Regions from separate parts of the Neobacillus solisequens genome, predicted to be linked through region 1. Evidence: riboswitches for the same ligand, from Rfam matches in the RefSeq annotation. Region 1 holds a riboswitch; each other region holds the start of a gene.
The links. Region 1 has a riboswitch for glycine ahead of gcvT (glycine cleavage system aminomethyltransferase GcvT). Riboswitches for the same ligand answer to the same signal wherever they lie in the genome.

Region 1 (4,978 bases):
TGTTGCTGCAAATCATATAACAGCTCAAGGGCCCCTTGAACAGAGCTTTCATCCTGAAGTGGGTGTATATGAGCAAAACCATTAAAACGGGCAACATTTTCATTAATCTTTGGATTATATTTCATGGTACAAGAACCAAGCGGATAAAATCCGGAGTCGACTCCATGATTGCGTTTAGAAAGAGCGGTATAGTGGCGCATGATATCCAATTCAGATACCTCTGGAAGAAGCGGTTCCTCCTCGCGCAGATACCCCTCTGGAAGCAGACCTGTTACGTCAATCTCAGGGATATCCATTTCAGGCAGGCTGTATCCAATCCGACCTGGTGTGCTTAATTCAAAAATGAGCTTCTGGTCTTGATTATGCATGCAAATCCCTCATTTCTTTTACAAATGTATCAATTTCTTCCTTTGTCCGTTGTTCTGTAACAGCTACAAGCATATGATTGGCAAGTTCAGGATCATCACGGCCAAGGTCATATCCACCGATTATGTCTTTTTCAAGCAGCAGTTGATTTACTTCCTTCACAGGCTTATTTAATTTGACGACAAATTCATTAAATGAGTATCCATCATATACAATTTCGAATCCAGCTTCTTTAAAAGCGTTTTTAGCGTAATAAGCCTTCTGAAGATTGGCTGATGCTATTTCACGTACACCTTTTTTACCAAGCGCAGTCATCGCTACAGAAGCAGCCAGCGCATTTAATGCTTGATTAGAACAAATATTAGATGTAGCTTTATCACGTCGGATATGCTGCTCACGTGCTTGCAGTGTTAATACAAATCCGCGGCGCCCTTGGTCATCTGTTGTTTGTCCGACAAGTCGTCCTGGAACTTTACGCATTAACTTGTTTGTAACTGCGAAGAATCCGCAATGAGGTCCGCCAAAAGCTGTTGGGATCCCAAACGGTTGGGCATCTCCCACGACAATATCTGCTCCAAATTTCCCTGGTGGAGTTAATAAACCTAGTGCAAGTGGATTGCTGGACACAACAAACATGGCTTTTTGTTCATGAATCACTTCCTCTAGCTCTTTTAAAGGTTCGATTCTGCCATAAAAGTTTGGATATTGAACAATGACGGTCGCAACAGAATCATTCACTAATTCCTTTAACGAATCAAGATCAGTAACGCCATCTTTTACTGGCACTTCTACTACCTCAAGATATTGACCTTTCGCATACGTTTTAAGAACCTCACGGGATTCCGGGTGTACTGCCTTTGATACTAGGATGGTTTTTCGTTTCATATGTCCGGCGCTTAACATGGCTGCTTCAGCAAGTGCTGTTCCGCCATCATACATGGAAGAGTTGGCGACATCCATTCCAGTCAGTTCGCAGATCATGGTCTGGAATTCAAAAATGGCTTGCAGCTCTCCTTGAGAAATCTCCGGCTGGTAAGGTGTATAGGCTGTATAAAATTCTGATCTTGATAGGACATGGTCAACGATTACCGGCATATAGTGATCGTATACACCTGCACCCAAGAAAGAGGTATTGGTTTTTAAATCAGCATTTTTACTTGCCATTTTAAATAGTTCCTTCATCAAAGAAGGTTCCGACTTAGCCGCAGTTATGTTATATTCACCTTTAAATCTCACTTTTTCAGGAATATCACTGAATAACTCATCGATGGTGGAAACACCAATTTTCTCAAGCATGGCCTGTTTATCTTGTTCTGTCATTGGTAAATAGCGATGTTTCATCTTTCTTACTCCCTTCTACTATTTCTTTTCTTTTTTATAAAAAGGTGTCGGAATGACTTTAGCTTTTAATCGTTTTCCGCGAATTTCCACTTCTACTTCTGAATCAACAGCAGTAAATTCTGTTGAGATTAGGGCTAGACCAATATTTTTCTTTAATGTTGGTGACTGTGTTCCGGTAGTGACCACACCGATATGGTTAGTACCCGCATATACCGGGTAGCCATGGCGCGGGATACCGCGGTCAATCATTTCAATACCAACAATCTTTCTCGATAATCCCTTTTCTTTTTGTTGCACTAACGAGGTTTTTCCAATAAAATCTGCCTCTTTTTTCAACTTTACTGCAAAACCAATACCTGCTTCTAATGGGGAAATTTCTGGAGATAATTCCTGACCATAAAGAGCCAAATTAGCTTCAAAACGAAGGGTATCACGAGCACCTAAGCCACAGGCCACCACTCCATCTTCTTTTCCAGCATCGAGAATTACATTCCAAAGGTCAACGGCATCTTCAGATGAACAATAGATCTCAAAGCCATCTTCTCCGGTATATCCTGTTCTGGAGACCAAGGTTTTTCTTCCATTTATATCAACTTCCTGTTGAAATTTGAAAAAGCGAATTTGACTTAAATCTGCCTTGGTCAACCTCTGTAACACAGTTTCCGCCAGCGGACCTTGGAGGGCAAGCTGAGCCATTTTTTCTGATAAGTTTTTTATTGAGACGTCACCTTCAATGTGTGCTTCTAGCCAGCTATAATCTTTTTCGATATTAGATGCGTTCACTACAAGGAGGTAATGGTTATCCTCAATTTTATAGACAAGCAGATCATCTACTGTCCCCCCGTTTTCATAGCACATGGCTGTATATTGGGCACCACCGTTAGGGATCTTTGAAATGTCGTTTGTCATCATTTTTTGTAAATAGGCCAAGCTGTCAGTTCCTTTTACTTCGACTTCACCCATGTGGGACACATCGAATAGACCAGCTTTCGAGCGAACAGCTTCGTGTTCTTCCTTAATGCTGGAGAATTGTACCGGTAACTCCCATCCACCAAAATCAATCGTTTTCCCGCCATATTCTTTATAAACCTCGAAAAGCGGAGTACGTTTTAATTCAACCACTTAATCATCCCCCTTGAAATTCAAATTATTATGAAACTGCCTTTTTCAAAAGACACAAAACCACTTTTTCAATCACTGGAAATTCTTTCTCCGAATGAGAGGACACAAAAAAGGACAGACACCCCCCTTTGTAAAAAAGAAGGTCCCTGTCCTTTCACCTGAAAGTTTACCTTTGATGGCTTTCCCCTTTGGTGGCTGCACGAGGCAGCGCTCTCCAGAGCCGCGTCAAACAAGAGTTCTTTTGCCTGAGAGATTCACATTACATGCTTGCTCCTTCGGCGCTACCAAGGTAGTCTCTCCTCTTGTTGTCATCCGCATTTATAATATTTTCCAAATTGGTGATACTAAACATACTTATAAAATTTATTTGCTAATGCAAATATTTGAAACTTTCAAAGCTATTATCATCCTACCATTAAAGCAATGCTTCGAGCAATCATTTTTTAGTGCTGAACAAGTATTAAAAGGAGATGAAAATATGAAGGTTGAAATTGAATTTGATTCCTCTTGGCAGGATGATTTTTTACATAGAGTCGAGCATGATGGACCATGGGGAAACTGGGAGCTTTTTAAGTTGGCGATTGAGGTGGAGAAACATTTGGTGATTCCGGATTTTGAAGGTTTGCAAGCCCCTTCACATCTTCCCAACTTAACTCCACTCCCTCATCAACTTGAGACAGCTAAACAAGTTATTGAAAATATGAATGGCAAAGCCATTCTTGCTGACGAGGTTGGATTAGGAAAAACGATTGAAGCAGGATTAATTTTAAAAGAATACATGATTCGCGGCTTGGTAAAGAAAGTACTCATCTTAGTCCCTGCATCATTAGTCACCCAATGGGCTCAAGAATTAAACAGCAAATTTTTCATACCAGCCATTACTCAACGAAAAAGCTATGTTTGGGAAAGTTGTGATGTTGTTGTGTCTTCCATCGATACAGCCAAGCGGAATCCACATCGTGATATCATTTTCCAGCAGGACTATGATCTGATTATTATTGATGAAGCACATAAACTAAAAAATAATAAAACCAAAAACTACGAATTTGTTCAAAGTCTTAAAAAGAAATTTTGTTTGTTATTGACAGCAACTCCCATCCAAAACCGAATAGAAGAGATTTTTAACTTGGTATCACTATTAAAGCCGGGTCACTTAGGAAGTGAAACTACTTTTTATGAAAAATATAAACGGGATTCTCGCTCGTTAAATGATGATGAACATCTAAAAGAGTTGGTAAATAAAGTCATGATTCGAAATCGGAGGGCCGATACCGGGATTGAGTGGACGAAAAGACATGTGGAAACCATCCCAATCGAATTTACTCAGCCTGAAAAAGAGCTATATGAATCCATCACATCTCTAAGAAACGAAGGCGATTGGGTTCAGGCGAGCAGCTTTTCAGTGATGACTTTACAGCGCGAAGCATGCAGCAGCAGGGAGGCCGTTTTTTATACGCTTAAAAATATGCTTCAAAAAAAGGAGAACCCTCCTCGTGCCTATGAAGAGCAAATTGAATTTTTAATAAAAAAAGTGGAAGCTGTGCAAGCCAATTCAAAAGCAGAAAAGGCGCTTGAACTAATACAAAAGATCAATAATAAAGTGATTATCTTTACAGAATACCGTGCCACTCAGCTTTATTTACAATGGTATTTAAAGCAGCATGGCATTACATCAGTGCCATTCCGAGGTGGGTTTAAACGCGGAAAAAAAGACTGGATGCGGGAATTATTCCAAAAGCATGCTCAAGTCCTTATTGCTACTGAAGCAGGCGGCGAAGGAATTAACTTACAATTTTGTCATCATATCATTAACTTTGATTTGCCTTGGAACCCGATGAGACTTGAACAGAGAATTGGTCGGATTCATCGCTTGGGTCAGGAAAATGACGTGATGATCTATAATTTTGCTATCAAAAATACCGTCGAGGAACATATATTAAAGCTTCTTTACGAAAAAATTGAACTATTTGAAAAAGTAATTGGGGAGCTTGATGATATATTAACAAAGCTGGAGTTTGGTAATATTGAGGATCATATAATGGATATTTTCGGAGGTTCTAGCACTGAAGGTGAGATGCGGATCAAAATGGAAAATTTAACCTCAATGATAGAATTTGCAGAGAGTATGAAGAAAGGAGAATCCCATGCA
Region 2 (4,978 bases), on a different contig from region 1:
GTCAAAAACGATCAGGATGAGTTTGTCCTCGTAAATGAGAAGTTTGCACAACTCTGTAATAAGAAACCTAGCGAGTTGATAGGTTTAAAAGGCTCTGAAATCATTGAACGATATCTATCAATGGAGAGAAAGCAAGACTCAAATGAAGTGGTCATCTTTAGTAATGGAGAACAACTGATTACTGAATGGAATTCGCTCTCGATCTCGTTTAAAGGAAACCATGACCATACTTTGTGCCTTGGCACCGATATTACGATGAGAAAAAAAGACGAAGAAATGCTGGTGAAATCAGAAAACTTGAGAGTATTGGGTGAAATGGCTGCAGGAATAGCTCACGAAATCAGGAATCCACTTACTTCGATAAAAGGCTTCATAAAATTATTGGATCAGAGCATATTGGACACGAACGAGAAATATTACTTAACCATTATTTCGGATGAAATTGACCGCATTAATGAGGTAGTCGGAGAACTGCTTTTTATTGCCAAACCACAGGCCACTTTTAAAAATGGAAAAGTCGTATTGATCAATAAAGTGATTCATGATGTGAAAATTCTAATCGATACAACAGCACTTCTTCTCCAGGTATCTATCGAGATTCAAACAAAAGCTAACATAGAAACCCGCTCAATAGAAGAAAAGCAACTGAAGCAAGTACTGATTAACATTGTAAAAAATTCCTTGGAAGCCGTATCAAAGGGTGGAAAAATTAGAGTTAAATCCGAACGAATTGGTCAGAAAAAATTTAGAATTCGAATCATTGATAACGGTGACGGCATACCAAAACAGATACTCAAGAAATTAGGGGAACCTTTTTATACAACCAAAGAGCGAGGAACCGGTTTGGGACTCACCGTTTGCTTTAAAATAATCAGAGAAAATAATGGAGATATTTTTATTAGAAGTAAAAAGGGGCTAGGAACCATCGTTGACCTAGTTTTACCAGAGTAAAAGTGAGGGGTAAGTAAATAAATAAATGTTCTAGCCCCCTGTATGTTAACGAATGAACATACTAGGGGCTAGCATCTATTAAGGATGATTCTAAGCGGATACTCTTATCCGTTTCTCTCCTCTTTTTCTACTTGAATATAAAGTAAATAATAAAACAAACCAAATCGGTGTCAGCAATAAAGCCGGGCGTGTTGCATCTGCAAACAGCATAATAATAAGAATAAACGCAAACAACGCAAGAACGGCGTAATTCACAAATGGTGTAAACGGTGCTTTAAACTTGGATTTTGCCTGCAAATCCGGACGAGTCTTTTTATACTTTACGTGACATATGAGGATGACACCCCAAACCCAAATAAAACAAATGGCACTAATCGTGGTTACAATGCCAAAGGCCTGTTCCGGAATCAGTTTGCTTAAAAGCGCTCCCCCTGAAAGGACTAGAGTAGATACCAATAGCGCGTTGCCTGGCACATGATTTTTATTCAACTTTGAAAAATAAGCCGGCCCTTGTTCATTTTTACTTAAATTAAAAAGAATTCGACTTGTTGAAAACATTCCACTGTTACAAGCAGATGCTGCTGAAGTTAACACCACAAAGTTAATAATACCTGCGGCAACCGGAATTCCCACTAAGCTAAATGTTTTAACAAAAGGACTTTCTGACGCATTCAGTTGCGTCCATGGGTTAATACATAAAAGCACAATCAGGGCACCCACGTAGAAGAACAGAATTCGTAAAGGTATTTTATTAATGGCGGAAGGGATATTTTTTTCAGGATTAGATGTTTCCGCAGCCGATACCCCCACTAATTCCACACCTACAAAGGCAAAGACAACCATTTGGAAGGATAGTAAGAACCCTGAAACCCCGTTTGGAAAAAGCCCGCCATGCTCCCATAAGTTTTTAATAGAAACGGCACCTGCATCCGTTTTGAAGCCCATTACCAGCAAAATGACTCCAATGCCAATTAATGCGAGGATCGTAATGACCTTTATTAAAGCAAACCAAAACTCTAATTCTCCAAAAAGCTTAACGGTTAATAGATTAAGTCCAAATAGAATCAATAAACAAACGATGGCAGGAACCCATTGTGGGATCTGAAACCAATATCGTACATATACACCAACCGCAATAACATCTGCCATAGCCGTCATAATCCAACAAAACCAATACGTCCAACCTGTTACGAAAGCTGCCCGCGGTCCCAGATAGTCCTCAGCAATGTCTGTAAAAGATTGATAGCCTGCCTTAGACAACAAGAGTTCTCCCAGTGCCCTCATGACAAAAAAACAGGCAATCCCCACAATTAAATAAGCAAACATAATGGACGGTCCCGCCAATTGAATGGCTTTCCCGGACCCTAGGAATAACCCGGTACCAATGGTGCCTCCAATCGCGATTAATTGAACATGACGATTCGCTAAATTCCTTTTTAACTCTTGCTGTGCCAATGTGAACTCCTCCTTGTGAATGAATGAGCAATAAATATAACCCTATAAAAAAAAGAGATTGGATGTCCTCCAATCTCATGGTCATAAGAATAATAAATAATAGATGCCATACTGCCCATTGGTAGCATAACAAATACATATTCAGTACTCTTCTGTCCTTTTGCCTGAGATTGTGAACCCTTCGGCGCCGCGGATACCCCGCGGTCTCTCCAGAAGCCGCTCCTGCTATAGTGTGATCCATAGCAATCATAGCTTGCTAATATTGAATTTTTTGATAGAGCAAATTATTGTTAAATAATTTTTAATTTTAGTAGTATTTAAATACTTTGTCAACAAAATATTTTTTCCCTATATCATTTTAGACAAAGAGACTGCTTAGTTTTTTAAATTTTATTAACAACTTACCTACTTAGGGTGACAGGCACTCAAAAATCCAGTATATTGGAGCTAACTTTACGGGATTTTTATTCTAAATTAAAGGTAGGCTTTTTATGGAATCAACGGACCAAATGGATCATGTTTATCAACAACTGAGCCAGTTTCTTAAAATGCATCACAAAGAATTCATTGATTTATGGGAAGAACAGATCATCGTACATAATGACAAAGATGATATTGACTTGATTAGACACAACGGTTTTATCATGTACGAATTTATATCAAAATCGTTCGTAAAACAATTATCAGATGACCAAATTCAATCATTAGCTTACAAAATCGCCAAGCAACGAGTCGATGCGGAAATCAACATTGGTGAATTTGTTTATAATGTTAATCTTGGACGAAGTCTTATTGTAAAATGCGTAAACCTTTCTGGAATCGAGATTGAAAAATTACAACTCATCATTGATCTAATCAATCGACAGTTTGATTTATTCTGTTATCATGCTGTTTCCAGATACACAGAATTGAAAGATAAAAAACTGCAGGAACAAAACCTTTATATTTCCCAAACACATAAGGATCGACTGGCTATTCTTGGACAAATGTCCTCGTGCTTTGTGCATGAATTTCGAAACCCGTTAACCTCTGTAATGGGATTTATTAAGCTACTAAAAGATGATTATCCCAAATTACCATACTTAGACATTGTAAGCAAGGAACTTGAAGAACTTAAGTTTAGAATTACCCAGTTCCTGCATACCTCAAGAATGAACACAGTTAACGAAAGTAAGATGGGGGAAATCACCATAAAATTTATTTTAGAAGAAGTGCTTGATTTTCTATATCCAAGCATTATCGATGGTAAAATCAAGGTAAATACCAAAATAGACCCCAAAATAAAGATAATCGGCGATCAAAATGAATTAAAGCAAGTTTTTCTAAACCTATTAATGAATGCTGTCGATGCTGTAAGGGAAGATGAAAAACAAAGGAAAATTGACATAAATACAGAGGTGGACAGTGAACACATCAAGATTGTCATCTCTAATAACGGACCTACCATAAATGCCGATGAAGTAGCCTATATTTTCGAACCATTTTACACCACAAAGAAATTAGGTACGGGAATTGGCCTATTCGTATGTAAGAATATTATAGAAAAACATAACGGAAAAATTCATTGTCTATCTAACAATGATCTAACTACCTTTGAAATCACGTTACCCATAAATAAATCAGTTTGCGAAGAAATGGCTTCCCCAACTAAATAGCCTATCCTTTAGTTGGGGACCCGCTAAATGCGTACCTCTACAGGGATGAGTTCTTACATCCAGAACTCCCCTTTTCGTCAATATTATCCCCTGCATATTATTCATTTTTTACCCATTCTTCAATAATCTTAAAATTCAAAGCTGTTTTTTTAATGATTAAAAGAAAGCGCAATCAAAGAAAGATTATGTTATAATAATTTTCGAAAAACCAGTTTTGCCTAATATGAACAACATAGTATTGAAAGAGGAAGGAATGAGGATGAAATGAGTAACGGAATTTTCAAGATCCCAACACCTACAAATGAGCCTGGCAATTCATATGCTCCTGGCACAAAGGAACGGGAAACGTTAAAAGCGGAATTACAACGCCAATCTGAAATCGTTGTCGATATTCCAGTTATTATTAATGGGGAAAATATAAAGACAGATACAGTGAAGCAAGTAGTGATGCCGCATGATCATCAACATGTTCTAGCAAACTATTCGCAAGCTGGGGAAAAGGAATTACGGGATGCAGTAGAAGCGGCAATGGCTGCAAAAGAATCATGGGAAAATACACCATGGGAACACCGCGCTGCTATTTTCTTAAAAGCGGCTGATTTAATCTCAGGTCCATATCGTGACGTCATGAATGCTGCTACGATGTTAGGACAATCCAAAACAGCTATTCAAGCAGAAATCGACTCTGCACAAGAATTAATAGATTTCTTACGCTTTGGCGTAGATTATGCTAATCAAATATATCAAATTCAACCGGACAGTATGAAGAATGTTTGGAATCGTTTAGATTACCGTGCATTAGATGGTTTTGTATTGGCCATCTCTCCATTTAACTTTACAGCTATTGGCGGGAACTTACCATCAGCACCTGCTATGATGGGGAATGTTGTCGTTTGGAAACCAGCAACCACTTCAAT
Region 3 (4,978 bases), on a different contig from region 1:
TCGTTGCTTTTAGCATCATATCGATAATCTTTTTTCCATTCCTCGATATTTTCTACTATTTCCTTAATAGCCTGAACAAACAGTAGAATTTCCTCATTTGTCATGATCGGATGCAGTGAAAATCGTACCCACCCCGGTTTCGTTGAAAAATCACCCTGGTCAATTTGATCGGTAATTTGTTTGGACTTGTTCTTATCGATATGGAAGAGGTAATGACCATATGTCCCAGCACAGGAACAGCCTCCCCTGACTTGGAAGCCGAAACGGTCATTTAACAGACGAACGATTAAATTGTAATGAATATTGTCTACATAAAAAGATACGATTCCTAAGCGCTTCGTCTGATTTTCTTCTAATAGGTGAAGTCCTGGGATTGTTTTCAACATAGGCAGCAGTATGGATATTTGTTGTTTCTCCCTTTTTACGATATTCTCGATGCCCATTTGTTCTTTTAATTGAATGCAAAGTGCAGTTCGTATTGCTTGTAAAATCCCTGGAGTTCCCCCATCCTCACGAATTTCGATATTTGGATAATAATGATGTTCGCCCCATGGATTTGTCCATGTAACAGTCCCACCTCCAGGGTGATCGGGAACTTTATTTCCGTATAATTTAGAGTCAAACACCAAAACACCGCTCGTCCCGGGTCCTCCTAAAAATTTATGTGGTGAAAAAACAATCGCATCCAATTTTTCCAGCGGGTCTTTTGGGTGCATATTTATGTTGATATAGGGGGCTGATGCCGCAAAATCTATAAAGCATACCCCACCGTGTTGGTGCATGATTTTGGCTAATTGATGATAGGGAGTTTGAATACCTGTAACATTCGAGCAGGCAGTAAAAGACCCAATTTTTATTGTACGGTCTTGGTATTGCTCTAATAAGTTTTTCAAGTGGTTTAAATCAACCAACCCATTTTGATCTGCCTGAATCATTTCTACATCCACCATTGACTCACACCATGAAGTCTGATTAGAATGGTGTTCCATATGGGTTATAAAGACAATAGGTCTTTCCGTCACAGGTACAGTGCATTTATCTTTATATTTTTCATGTAGTTTAAATCCTAATATCCTCTGAAATTTATTCATAACAGAAGTCATTCCGAATCCATCAAATAAAACGACATCAGTCGGATGGGCATTGACATGATCTTTAATGATGTTTTTTGCCTGTTGATACATACCCGTCATCATTAAGCTGGTTACATTCGATTCAGTATGGGTATTAGCCATAAATGGTCCAAAAACCTCGGAAATTTTCTGCTCGATAGGGCGATACAGCCTTCCGCTGGCTGTCCAATCTGCATAAATGATCTTTTTCTTGCCATAGGGAGTAATATACTCCTGATTCATTCCAATCACATGTGATCGGAAGGTTTTGAAATAGGTCTCCAAATCGTCTGGAATACGATAAGTCTTACCACCGATACTAGCTGTTATCATTTCCATTTCCACCTCACCTGGAAATCTTTCCAATTAATATATGCATCGACTTTTTCCATGGGTCAGTTTTGCAGGATAGATTGTGACAATTATGAAAATATTAAAATATTTTTATTGACTGAATTCCTATTAATTTGTTAACATTTGTTTAATTCAATAAAGCAGTCGATGAAGGCTATGGGTGACACTATAGCTGGAGAGGCTTCTGGAGAGATCGTAAAAGAGTTTACGGCGCCGAAGGATTCACAATCTCAGGCAAAAGGACAGGAGAGAATGTTGTGCATAACCACTTGCGCACTCTTCTTACTTGAGATTGGAGTTGATCCAATCTCTTTTATTTATATTTTATGAGGTGAAAAAATGGAACTACGAAGAGCAGTAGTAAGTGTAATTGGAATGGACAAGGTTGGGATCATCTCGCGTGTCACAACCGTATTAGCAGAAAACAATATGAACATTCTTGACATCAGTCAAACCATTTTACAGGATTTTTTTACAATGATGATGATCATTGATGTTTCAGGGAATGACAATTTAAATAAAGTGCGGGACGAATTAGCTTTAATTGGTGAAGACATGGGCTTAAAAATCCACCTTCAATTAGAGGAAATATTCCAAGCAATGCACAGAATTTAATGAGGAGCGATCGTAGGATGTCAATTGCAATGGATGAGATTTTGCAAACCATTCGAATGGTGCAAATGGAAAACCTAGATATTCGGACTGTTACAATGGGGATTAGTTTACGAGATTGTGCAGATTCCGATTTTGAAAAAATGAATTTGCAAGTGTATGAGAAAATCACCACATACGCTAAGAATCTTAAAAGTGTTGCGGTAGAAGTGGAAAAAGAATTTGGGATTCCCATTATCAATAAACGAATTTCCATCACCCCGATTGCCGAAATTCTTGGTAACGCAACTGTAGATCAAACCGTAGAGCTTGCTAAAACATTGGATAAAGCTGCTAAACAATTGGGTGTAGATTTTATTGGCGGGTTCTCGGCCCTTGTTCATAAAGGACAATCAAAAGGCGATCATACTTTGCTTCAAGCATTGCCGAGGGCTCTTAGTGTTACAGAGAGAGTATGCTCTTCCGTTTCAGTTGCCACTACAAGAACCGGGATTAATATGGATGCTGTCAGAGAATTGGGGTTCATCATCAAAGAAGCAGCTGAACTAACAGCGGATCAAAATGGAATTGCCTGCGCCAAGCTTGTAGTCTTCAGTAATCCGGTTGAAGATAATCCATTTATGGCAGGAGCGTTTCATGGAGCTGGTGAGGGTGAAGCGGTGATCAATGTTGGTGTCAGTGGTCCTGGTGTAGTATTGAATGCTCTAAAACGTTATCCCGATGCAGATTTAGGTGAAGTATCCGATATTATTAAAAAAACGGTCTTTAAGATAACCCGTGCTGGTGAGTTAATTGGCCGTGTAGTTGCTGAGCGCCTTGGCATCCCATTTGGTATTATGGATTTGTCATTGGCCCCTACAAATGCGGTCAACGATAGTGTTGCTGAGATTCTCGAAGAAATTGGATTGGAACGGGTCGGTACCCATGGAACCATTGCCGCCTTAGCACTAATGAATGATGCTGTAAAAAAAGGTGGAGCCATGGCCAGTTCTTATGTCGGCGGTTTAAGCGGGGCATTTATTCCTGTCAGTGAAGATAATGGGATGATTCGAGGAATTACCGAAGGAGCCTTGACACTGTCGAAACTTGAAGCAATGACTTGTGTGTGTTCAGTCGGTCTAGACATGATCGCATTAACAGGAGATGCTTCCCCTGCCACTCTATCCGCTATAATTGCTGATGAAGCTGCAATTGGTATGATTAATAAGAAAACCACTGCTGTAAGGGTCATACCAGTTCCCGGAAAAAAAGAAGGGGAAATGGTGGAATTCGGAGGTCTCCTTGGACGTGCCCCGGTTTTGGGTGTCAACACTTTTAGCTCCCAAAAAATGATTTCCCGAGGCGGGAGAATTCCAGCACCTCTTCAAGCCTTGATCAACTAAGAAAAGAACCTGTGCCCCTTCAATAATGGCACAGGTTCTTTCTTTTACATAACTATAAGAACGATGGTTTTCTCAACGAGCAATGAGAACCTTCGGCATGAAGCTCTGGTGAGAATTCTGCCAGTTTTTTAATGAAATAGCAAGTTTCTGGAAAATGATGTTCTATAAAGCGCAATGTTGTTTTATTGAGGATCCAGTCATTTTTGTATTTTTCCATTACTGATTTAATGTACAAATTCATTTGGATCACGGTTCGTCCTACTTCTAACGCCAACTCTCTTTGCCGTGGAAACCCTTGTTCGGTAAATCTTAAATACCCTTTCATATGATGATTCTGAAGGATGTACATTTGAAACTTCTGTGTATAAAAATCCCCCATCTTTTCAACCGATAATTCAATTGGATCAATCACATTTTTTAGTAAGATAATGTGACCTAGCTGGTCCTCCAACCATAAATCAAACAACTGATCTAAACGAAGCGGCACAGGGGTCTGTCCATTGGCATAATAGGTAAGCTGACGCAAATATTCTTGATTCTCACTCAATGTGCCATTTAAATACGTCGGAGATAAATTTAAATTGATTTCGTTCTTGATCCGTAAATTTTGCATACGGCCTTCAAATCGAAAATATGCATAAGCCGTTGCATAAGCTTGGCTAGCAAAGGTCATTTGTTCATTATCGCTGACATCCATTGTTGGAGGTAACTGCTGAAGATTTTGCAGCAAAACGGCAAAAGTCTGAACAAAGTTTTGAGCTTCAGCCATTGCTTTCTCCTCTTCTACCGCCAAATGGTCCCGCACAAATATCGCATGATCCTGTAAAATTTCCAACCAAAACAAATGCTCCTCCCACACACTTATACTTCCGTTCATCCCATCCCCCTCCCTTTATTAAGAACATATTCGTATTTAAACGAAAATATTGTCATATTAAATAAAAAAACGATTACCTTGTCAGTGGTAACCGTTAGGACCTTCAACGATCTTTATAAAATCTTCTAACCTTGTTGAATTTTTTATATACGTTCTGGGTAGTAGATAGTGTTCATCACTGCTGCCTGATTTTACATAGGGTCCAGGTGTAGTCGTCATACCGAATAAATAATATTTTTTTGTTTCCTTTATAGTTCTATCATTAAAATTTCCATACGGATAGGAAACGGCAATCACAGGTTTACCAGTTATTTTCTCAATGTTTCCTTTTGAATCCTTTAATTCATGGATAAAATCAGTTATCTTGGTTAGGTCAGGGTGGGTGGCAGTATGGGATTGGATCGATATCATACCCGAATCTGCCAGCTTCTTCAAGTCAGCCTTCGATAATCGATTGGGTCGATCAATAAAATCAGAAATCACAAAAAATGTCCCTGAGGGTTTAAATTTGTTATTTTGTATTTTTTTTAAAATAGTATAAACGTTGAGATTATTTTTATAACCATCATCAAACGTTAGAAAAATCGGCTTATTGACTGTGTATTGTTGCTCCCAATTCTCAAAGGTTAGCGGAGTAAATC

Region 2: it holds a riboswitch for glycine, as region 1 does, so the genes downstream of both, ACI3K6_RS07570 (amino acid permease) here and gcvT (glycine cleavage system aminomethyltransferase GcvT) in region 1, are expected to answer to the same signal.
Region 3: it holds a riboswitch for glycine, as region 1 does, so the genes downstream of both, ACI3K6_RS17315 (ACT domain-containing protein) here and gcvT (glycine cleavage system aminomethyltransferase GcvT) in region 1, are expected to answer to the same signal.

What each region holds. Positions count from the first base shown of each region.
Region 1 covers NZ_JBKFGJ010000013.1:102,689-107,666, forward strand. Annotated here, with positions in the region: gene gcvPB (aminomethyl-transferring glycine dehydrogenase subunit GcvPB) at 1-368, opposite strand, end outside; gene gcvPA (aminomethyl-transferring glycine dehydrogenase subunit GcvPA) at 361-1,707, opposite strand; gene gcvT (glycine cleavage system aminomethyltransferase GcvT) at 1,726-2,829, opposite strand; glycine riboswitch at 3,053-3,141, opposite strand; gene ACI3K6_RS14265 (DEAD/DEAH box helicase) at 3,308-4,978, shown strand, end outside; gene ACI3K6_RS14270 (YqhG family protein) at 4,974-4,978, shown strand, end outside.
Region 2 covers NZ_JBKFGJ010000005.1:118,270-123,247, forward strand. Annotated here, with positions in the region: gene ACI3K6_RS07565 (ATP-binding protein) at 1-951, shown strand, start outside; gene ACI3K6_RS07570 (amino acid permease) at 1,042-2,406, opposite strand; glycine riboswitch at 2,549-2,629, opposite strand; gene ACI3K6_RS07575 (histidine kinase N-terminal domain-containing protein) at 2,898-4,061, shown strand; gene pruA (L-glutamate gamma-semialdehyde dehydrogenase) at 4,326-4,978, shown strand, end outside.
Region 3 covers NZ_JBKFGJ010000018.1:139,727-144,704, reverse strand. Annotated here, with positions in the region: gene ACI3K6_RS17320 (aminotransferase class V-fold PLP-dependent enzyme) at 1-1,445, opposite strand, end outside; glycine riboswitch at 1,641-1,722, shown strand; gene ACI3K6_RS17315 (ACT domain-containing protein) at 1,806-2,081, shown strand; gene ACI3K6_RS17310 (PFL family protein) at 2,099-3,460, shown strand; gene ACI3K6_RS17305 (DUF2935 domain-containing protein) at 3,513-4,337, opposite strand; gene ACI3K6_RS17300 (polysaccharide deacetylase family protein) at 4,419-4,978, opposite strand, start outside.